Linked DNA regions of Idiomarina loihiensis L2TR. The protein of the gene in region 1 binds, or shares a complex with, the protein of each later gene. Links are inferred from orthologs where the notes say so. Each region holds a gene or a part of one and is shown on either strand. Other genes may lie near its edges.

Region 1 (4,022 bases):
GTGTCTCCATTGGTCGGGCGCTACAGGGGCTGGGCGCTATTGCGGCGGCTATTTTGGCGCTGGCAGCTGATTTGTCGCGAGACGAGCAGCGACCGAAAGTGATGGCCACTATTGGTATGTGTATTGGTCTGGCGTTCGCTATTTCATTGGTAGCCGGACCTTTATTGGGCAATATTATCGGTCTTTCGGGTTTGTTCTGGTTTACCGCCGCCAGTGGTGTTCTGGGCATTCTGGTGCTGTTGCTAAGCGTCCCCAAAGTGGTGACAACATCTGCCAGGCGTGAATCTTTACCCGTGTTGTCAGAACTGGGGCACTTGCTTAAGCATAAGCAACTGTGGTGCCTGAATAGCGGTATTTTTGTGCTACATGCCATTTTAACGGCATGGTTTGTGACTTTACCCATGCAACTGCAAAATGCAGGTTTTGAAAGTCAGACCCACGCCTGGTTCTACTTACCCACGCTGGCCGCGTCCATTTTGTTCATGGTGCCAATGATTATCAGCAGTTCGCGTAATAATAATTCCGTGCAGTGGCTGCGGTTTTCTATTGTCGTCTTAATTGTCGCACTACTCATTATTGCCGTAGCAGGGCAAAACCCCTGGCTGCTGGTTGCTGCTCTGGTCATATTTTTCACGGGCTTTAACTTTATTGAAGCCAGTTTGCCGTCGTTACTTACCCGAGTTGCTCCGGCGGGGAGCAAAGGCAGTGCCAGTGGTATTTACTCAACTGGTCAGTTTCTGGGGTCTTTTGTCGGTGGGGTAGCTGGCGGCTCAGTCTTACAGTTTTTTGGGATATCTGGCGTTGTTGTTTTCTGCCTGATCTTGCTAGTATGTTGGTTGCTAATCAGTTTAGTCATGGTTAACCCCGCAGGTGTCACGAGCGTGTCGTTATCATTGCCCGGGTTAACTGAAAGCAAGGCTACCAAGCTAAGTGAGCAGTTACTTACCGTAACGGGTGTTACGGAAGCAAGATGGGTTGAAGAAGATCAGGCCACTTACTTAAAAGTTGATAAAAAACATTACGATGAAAAGGCGGTTAATCAGTTGCTTAAAGAAGCATCGGTCGCTTAATAATTTGAAGCAGTTGTAACGCGTACAAGGAACAGGAGAATCTAATGGCCAGTCGCGGTGTAAATAAAGTAATTTTAATTGGTAATTTGGGCGCTGACCCAGAGGTTCGTTATACCCAAAACAGCACAGCGATAGCCAACCTGTCGATTGCTACCAGCGAAACCTGGAAAGACAAGCAAACAGGCGAACCGCGCGAACAAACCGAATGGCACCGTTGTGTGGCTTATCGTCGCTTAGCTGAAATTGCCGGTGAGTACCTGAAAAAGGGCTCTAAAGTTTATGTTGAAGGGCGTTTGCAAACGCGTAAATGGACAGGCCAGGACAACGTAGAGCGTTACACGACAGAAGTGGTCATTAACGAAATGCAAATGCTGGATTCTCGTGGCGGCCCGCAGGGTGGTGCTCCACAACAAGGCCAGGGTTTTGGTGGCGGTCAGCAGCAAGGCGGTGGTTACGGTGGTGGTCAACCACAACAGCAATCACAGCAACAACAGCGTCCTGCGCCTCAGCCAGCGCAGCAGCAAAATCAACAGTCACAACAAAAACCGGCAGAACCCGCGCCGTTTTCACCTGACAACGACTTTGATGACGATATTCCGTTCTAGTTTGCCGAGTATAGGATTTACCCGCTCGGGTATCTGTATCATGTGAAAAAAGCCCCTTTTGCAGGGGCTTTTTTTGTATCTAATTTTTAGCTCAAACCTATCGCTATTTTCATTTTAGTTAGCACGCTAAGTTTGTTATTATACTTAGCGTGCTAACTAAAGAGGTTGTTATGACATTAACACAAGAACAGCTCAGACAGTTATCTGTACCTGAACGACTCGGTCGCGTTGCGCGTCAGTGGCAGGCTATTGCGGATAAGGAACTGGCGCCGCTGGGGTTAACCTACCCGCGCTGGAGTGCTATGTGGAAACTGGCACGTATTGGTGATGGTGTCAGTCAAAAGCAGCTTGCCGAAGCGCTTGAATTAGAACTTGGTTCACTTATGCGCACGCTGGCGCAGTTGGAGGAGCAAGAGCTGATTACGCGCAAGGCAAGCCCGGACGACGGCCGTGCTAAGCAGGTGTTTTTAACGAATTCAGGTCATGCTCTGGTTAAAAAAATGGAAGCGAAAATTCTAAAAGTAAGAAGGGCGTTGCTGGCCAATATTGAAGATGAAGAAATTGAAACGGTTAAGAAGGTTCTGGCGATGATTTCATACAATGCGAATCATATGTCTGAAGCTCAGAAACTTGACCAAAATAATGAGGAAGAGGTATGACCGCAGACGAAAAGTTTGCCCGTTGGGTTAAGCGGGCGCTGGTACTATTCGTACTCGTATTTGCCTATTTTCTGTGGGCCGACTTGAGCCTGCCGCTGACTCCACAGGCAATGGTAACCCGGGTGGTGACTCAGGTCGCACCGCAGGTGAATGGTACTGTAGAGAAAGTCTTGGTTAATAATAACCAGTATGTTGAAGAGGGCGAGCCATTATTTAAAATCGACCCGCGACCTTATCAACTGCAATTACAGCAAGCAGAGCTGGCAATGGCTCAGGCGCAACAGTCAAACCAGCAGTTTGATGCCCAAATTCGAACTGCCCAGGCAAAGATAAAATCAGCACAGGCAACAGCTCAAGAGCTTAGCCGTGAGGCCCGTCGCATTAAAGATCTGGTGGAAGATGGCAGTTCGTCGCAGCAGGCATTTGACCGTGCGCAGAGCAGTAAGTTAGAGGCTCTGGCAAATGTTGAAGCTGCCCAGTCACAGCTACAGAGCTTAAAAGTGCAGCGAGGTGCCGAGGACGATGCAAACAACTTACTTATTCAACAAGCTAAAAATGCGATAGAAACGGCGAAGCTTAACTTAAGCTACACCACCGTGCGTGCGAAACATGCCGGACGTGTCGGCAATCTAAAGCTCAGCGAAGGGGCTTATGCCCGTCAAGGCACGCCGCTAATGGCTCTAGTCTCACCCAATGCCGACATTATTGCGGATTTTCGGGAGAAGAATTTACGAAACATAGAATCTGGCCAACAGGCTCTCGTGGTATTTGATGCCGAACCTGGCACGCTTTACGAGGCTAAAGTGGAAAGCATTGATGCCGGTGTTAACGCGGGTCAGTTAAGTGCCGACGGAGCCTTAGCAGCACCGGTTAACTCAAACCGGTGGGTACGTGACGCGCAGCGACTTCGGGTGCATTTGCGTTTAACGGAGAAACCGGATTCAGAGCGTCCGGCCGGAGCAAAGGCTACAGTGCAGATAGTTCCTGAAGGAAGCTTTAAAGCCGCTATCGCGAAAGCGCAAATTCGGTTGCTGGGCTGGTTGCACTACATTTATTGATCAGGAAGGGACTATGGCAACTTCTGCCTTGAGTGAAAACGGCCTACGGCAATGCTTACGAATAGCCTTTGGTGGCTCCATCGGCTTTTTGGTCACGGCGCTATTTGACTTGTCTTATGGCGTGTTTTTTACCGTCTTACCAATGCTGCTACTGGGCTTAGTGCCAATGATAAACCGACAAGTCGCCCGGCAAATACTTGCGGCGTCGGTTATGTGCGGATTGGAAGTAGGTATTCTGGCGCAGATACTGGGCGGACATTCAGTATTAATGACAATGGCCGCCTTTGTCTTATTTCTGTATCGGTTTGCTTTTATGGCGCGCGGCACGGCGTTCCTGTTCGGCGCAAATGGTGTGCTGATGCTGAGCATTATGCTGCATTACGCCAGTTATCCGGGCACCGACGTTAATAACTTAATAGCCAGTAACTTCTTTGCATCGATACTGGCAATAGCCATTGCCTTTGTTATGCATGCGATGATACCCAATAAAGAGCAGAATGCGTCACCACCGGCCTTGCCAGATAAGTCACCTAACCGTGTGCGCCACGAAGCTATTTTGGGCGCTACGGTGACAACCCTGTCGTTTTTGGTGTTTCAGCTGTTTGATTTACAGGATTCTATTTCCGCGCA
Region 2 (4,304 bases), 1.1 Mb from region 1 along the record:
GCTGATAACGGTGCTCTGTATTAAAGTAGCTGTTCTCTACCTGCTCCAGGCCTTGTTGACGGGAAAACAGCTCTGCGCCTTCACCACTTAGCATGACGTGTACCGACTCTTCCATTACCTCGCGAGCCAGTTCTATTGGGCTTTTTACCGTTTTCACGCCAGCAACGGCCCCGGCATTGCCGTTCAGACCTTCCATTAACGAAGCATCCAGCTCATGTTCTCCATCCCAGGTATAAACCGCACCTTTGCCAGAGTTAAACAGCGGCGACGCTTCCATTACCTGAATAGCCGCAATAACTGCTGTGGTGCTGTCACCGCCTTCTTTCAATATCTTACGCCCAGCCTCTAAAGCTTCCGTCAGTTTATCTTTGTAGGCTTGCTCTTGTTCGGCAGTTAAATTCGCGCGAGTAATAGTACCCGCTCCACCATGAATGGCCATTGCGTATTCAACATCATGATCATCCGCCTGTACGGCTGGTAATAGCGATCCAAACGCAGCGGTGGCAAGTACTGCAGATAAGTAAAACTTTTTCATTCTGACCTCGATTTTATTGTTATAGGCTAGATTGTTAGTCATAACATAGTCGCAGGAAAGCAACGAACTGACAACGAGGAGATATTCAGATGCCGACTTATCGCGTTGAGTACACACACTTAGGCGACAGACAGCAAATTACGCTGGAAGTCGATAATGAAGCATTAGATAACGAACAAAAGTTCAGAGACGCCGTTGCACAGCGTTTAGCCGATCGCATTCTGCCGCACGCTGAACTTGCTTTTCGCCACGAAGATGACCGCACACTGGAGCAAAAGCTGGACAAAGCTTACGATGTGCAAGTGAACAAGATTGAAAGAGAGTGAGTGGCTGAATTTATCTGCGGGCTCGTGCTATAGTTTTCCTTTTCCGCTGAGCAATTAGGCTTATGGCACAAAACGAACAAGAAACCTTTTACTGGCACGATTATGAGACATGGGGCGCTAACCCTTTAGTGGATCGCCCTGCACAGTTTGCCGGCTTACGCACAGACACTGATTTTAATGTTATCGGTCGGCCGTTAACGCTATACGCTCAGCCCACACCAGACTTTCTGCCGAATCCGGAAGCCACTTTAATTACTGGTATTACGCCGCAGCTTGCTGCGAAACAAGGTGTCGGTGAAGCGGAATTCAGCAAAGCCATAGCAAATGAGTTTCAAAAGCCCAATACCACCATTATTGGCTACAACAACATTCGTTTTGATGACGAAGTCACCCGTTTGCTGTTCTATCGCAACTTTTATGACCCTTACGAATACAGCTGGCAAAACGGCAATTCACGCTGGGACTTAATTGATGTCGTGCGAGCCTGTTTTGCGCTGCGCCCTGACGGTATTAACTGGCCGGAGAACTCTGACGGACAACCCAGTCTAAAACTGGAGCATTTGAGTGTTGCCAATAACATTGAGCATGGTCAGGCGCACGATGCTATGTCGGACGTTTATGCGACCATTGGTCTGGCAAAGCTCATTAGCGAAAAACAGCCGAAATTGTGGCAGTGGGCTTACAGTATTCGCCGTAAACAAAAGCTACTGAACCTGTTTAACTGGCAGGCACCGGAGCCTCTGGCACATGTCAGTGGTTTTTACGGTACGGCTAACCGCTATTTGTCGGCTATATTGCCGCTGGGTTTTCACCCTAAGCAAAATAGCAACGTTGTTGCCTGGGACCTGCGCGTTCCGCCCATGGATTTTGCCGATAAATCGGTAGAAGAATTAACGGAGCTAACCTACACGAGTCGTAGGGAACTGGAAGAGCAAGGCTTACAAAAGAGCGGCATACAAAATATTCACCTCGGTCGCTGTCCTTTCTTAGCGCCTATTAAAACTATTTCTGCTGAAGCTGCTGATAGTGCCGCGTTAGATACAGCCGCCCTGGAGACAAACGCTAAATGGTTACAGGAAAACAGCGACTTTCGCGACAAACTCATGCAGGTGTTTGAGCAGACCAAAGAATTTGCCCCCAGAACCGACGTTGATCACCAGATATACGACGGCTTTTTCTCTCCTCAGGATAAAAAGCATATGGAGATTATCCGTTCGTCAGAGCCACACCAACTGGCCGGTCTGGAACTGGATTTTCAGGACAAGCGTATGCCTGCACTGCTGTTTCGTTACCGGGCGCGAAACTACCCGTCAACTCTTAGCGATAAAGAACTAAATAAGTGGCGCCTGTTTTGTCAGCAACGTTTAATTGAGCCGCCAGAAGGCTTATTGTCCGCCGAGGGCTTCGCATTGAAGCTGGAGGATTTAGCAAATCAGCATCAGGAAGATGCGCATAAGCTGCGGTTGCTGAAATCACTGTATGACTACGCCGCATCTCTCTGACGCTAACGCGTCGTTCGATTACATTATAGTCGGAGCCGGCTCTGCCGGTTGCACCCTTGCGAACAGACTCACAGAATGCGGCAAGTTTCGGGTGTTGTTACTAGAAGCCGGAGCATCACATGGTGGACTATTTTCTGACATGCCCTCAGGCTTTGCCCGCTTTATGCATAGCCGCAAATTTAACTGGCTTTACCGAAGCCATAAAGAGCCGCAACTGACTAACCCCAAAGGTTGTTATACACCGCGAGGGAAAATGCTGGGTGGCAGCAGCGGCATTAACGCCATGATTTATACTCGGGGGCTCTCCAGTGACTACAACTCCTGGGCAGCTAAAGGTAACGTCGGCTGGAGTTACAATGATTTATTGCCTTATTTTATAAAAAGTGAAAATAATAGTCGCGGTGCCTCAAACTACCATGGAAACAGCGGCCCCTTAACCGTATCCGATGTATCCCCCTTTTACCCGGTATCAAAATGTTTCTTAGAAGCCTGCAGCGAATTTGGTTTGCCGCCTAACCCCGACTTTAACGGCGTACACCTGGAAGGACACAATTCATACCAGTTCACAATGAAAGATGGGAAGCGTTGCAGTGCTTACCATGCCTACCTGAAGCCAGCACTGAAACGAAACAACTTGACGGTAATATCCGGATGCCTGACCGAGCGAGTGGCTTTTTCAGGGATAAAAGCGACCGGAGTCTGTTATCAGCAGAATGGTCGCCGATACATAGCCAGCGCAAGGAAAGAGGTTATCCTTTGTGCGGGGGCCTTTAACTCCCCCCAAATTCTCATGCGCTCCGGTGTTGGCTCTGCATCAGAGCTTGCAAAATTTGGAATAGAAAGCGTTTATGACAACCCGGCTGTCGGTAAGAACTTGCAGGAGCACGTGGACGTTAGCATACAATGTAAAAACAAAATGAGAGACGGCCTGACACTGAGTCCTCTGGGGTTAATCAAGCTCTCAGTACCTTTTATTCAATATATACTCTCTAGCAAAGGCCAGCTGGCACACTCACTTGCTGAAGTCGGAGCTTTTTACCGCTCATCGAATGAAGTTAAAGAACCGGACATTCAGGCTCATTTGTTGCCGGTCATGTTTAATGACAGCGGCTACGACTGGAACCCTACTTTAAAACACGGATTCACCTGTCATGTCTGCTTGTTACGCCCAGAATCACGTGGTGCAGTGCACCTAAACCCAGAAGACCCAATGGCTAAACCGCAAATTACTTATGGCTTTTTAAGCGAAAAGAGTGACCAGAAGGCCTTACTCAACGGTATAAGAAAAGCGTTAGAAATACTGAAGCAACCGGCTCTGGCAAAACATAATGGTGGGATCATGTTTCCCAATCCCTGCTTAAGCGACGCCGAACTTCTGGAGCAGATAAAATCCAAAACTGGGCTTATTTATCATCCTGCGGGGACTTGCAAGATGGGGCCTAAAAACGATACCGGGGCTGTTGTAGATCCTGAATTAAAAGTAATAGGTGTTGAGAAACTCAGAGTAATAGATGCATCCATTATGCCTACCGTTATCAGTGGTAACACCAACGCTCCTACTATCGCTATAGCTGAAAAAGGCGCCGACTTAATAAAAGCCGACGCCTTAATTCACTAACTCAAGTTATAAGGTAAGAGCTAAGCTTTTTTATTCCCTACTCTGAATAACCTTGCCAGTGCCGGAATTAAGATAAGTGCACCCAACATATTCCACAGGAACATAAAGGTCAGCAATATACCCATATCGGCCTGGAATTTAATGGGTGAGAATATCCAGGTAGCGACGCCTATAGCCAGCGTTAAGCCAGTAAAGCCGACGGCCTTGCCGGTGTTATCCAGCGAGTACTTGTAGGTTTCCTGCAACGACATGCCCTGCTGCAAGCCCTCTTTCACTTTACTGTAAATATAAATGCCGTAATCGACACCAATACCAACCCCTAA

The links. Proteins that work in one complex are often made in the same cells at the same time.
Region 2: the proteins of ssb (region 1) and sbcB are in contact, whole or in part, in a crystal structure (PDB 3C94), measured with the Escherichia coli proteins. The link is inferred for Idiomarina loihiensis L2TR from one-to-one orthologs.

Annotation. Positions count from the first base shown.
Region 1 is NC_006512.1:372,084-376,105, forward strand. What follows is about bases 1-2,894. They hold ssb (single-stranded DNA-binding protein), read left to right. Parts: upstream 1-1,114; coding sequence 1,115-1,675; downstream 1,676-2,894. Other genes in these bases: IL_RS01815 (MFS transporter), read left to right, coding at 1-1,070; IL_RS01825 (MarR family transcriptional regulator), read left to right, coding at 1,846-2,334; IL_RS01830 (HlyD family secretion protein), read left to right, coding at 2,331-2,894. Outside these bases: more of IL_RS01830, read left to right, coding at 2,895-3,392; IL_RS01835 (DUF2955 domain-containing protein), read left to right, coding at 3,406-4,022. UniProt on the Escherichia coli protein: Plays an important role in DNA replication, recombination and repair. Binds to ssDNA and to an array of partner proteins to recruit them to their sites of action during DNA metabolism. Acts as a sliding platform that migrates on DNA via reptation.
Region 2 is NC_006512.1:1,472,960-1,477,263, forward strand. What follows is about bases 144-3,143. They hold sbcB (exodeoxyribonuclease I), read left to right. Parts: upstream 144-923; coding sequence 924-2,363; downstream 2,364-3,143. Other genes in these bases: IL_RS07020 (isoaspartyl peptidase/L-asparaginase family protein), read right to left, coding at 144-535; IL_RS07025 (hypothetical protein), read left to right, coding at 625-861; IL_RS07035 (GMC family oxidoreductase), read left to right, coding at 2,341-3,143. Also shown: more of IL_RS07020, read right to left, coding at 1-143; more of IL_RS07035, read left to right, coding at 3,144-3,981; IL_RS07040 (efflux RND transporter permease subunit), read right to left, coding at 4,002-4,304. UniProt on the Escherichia coli protein: Degrades single-stranded DNA (ssDNA) in a highly processive manner.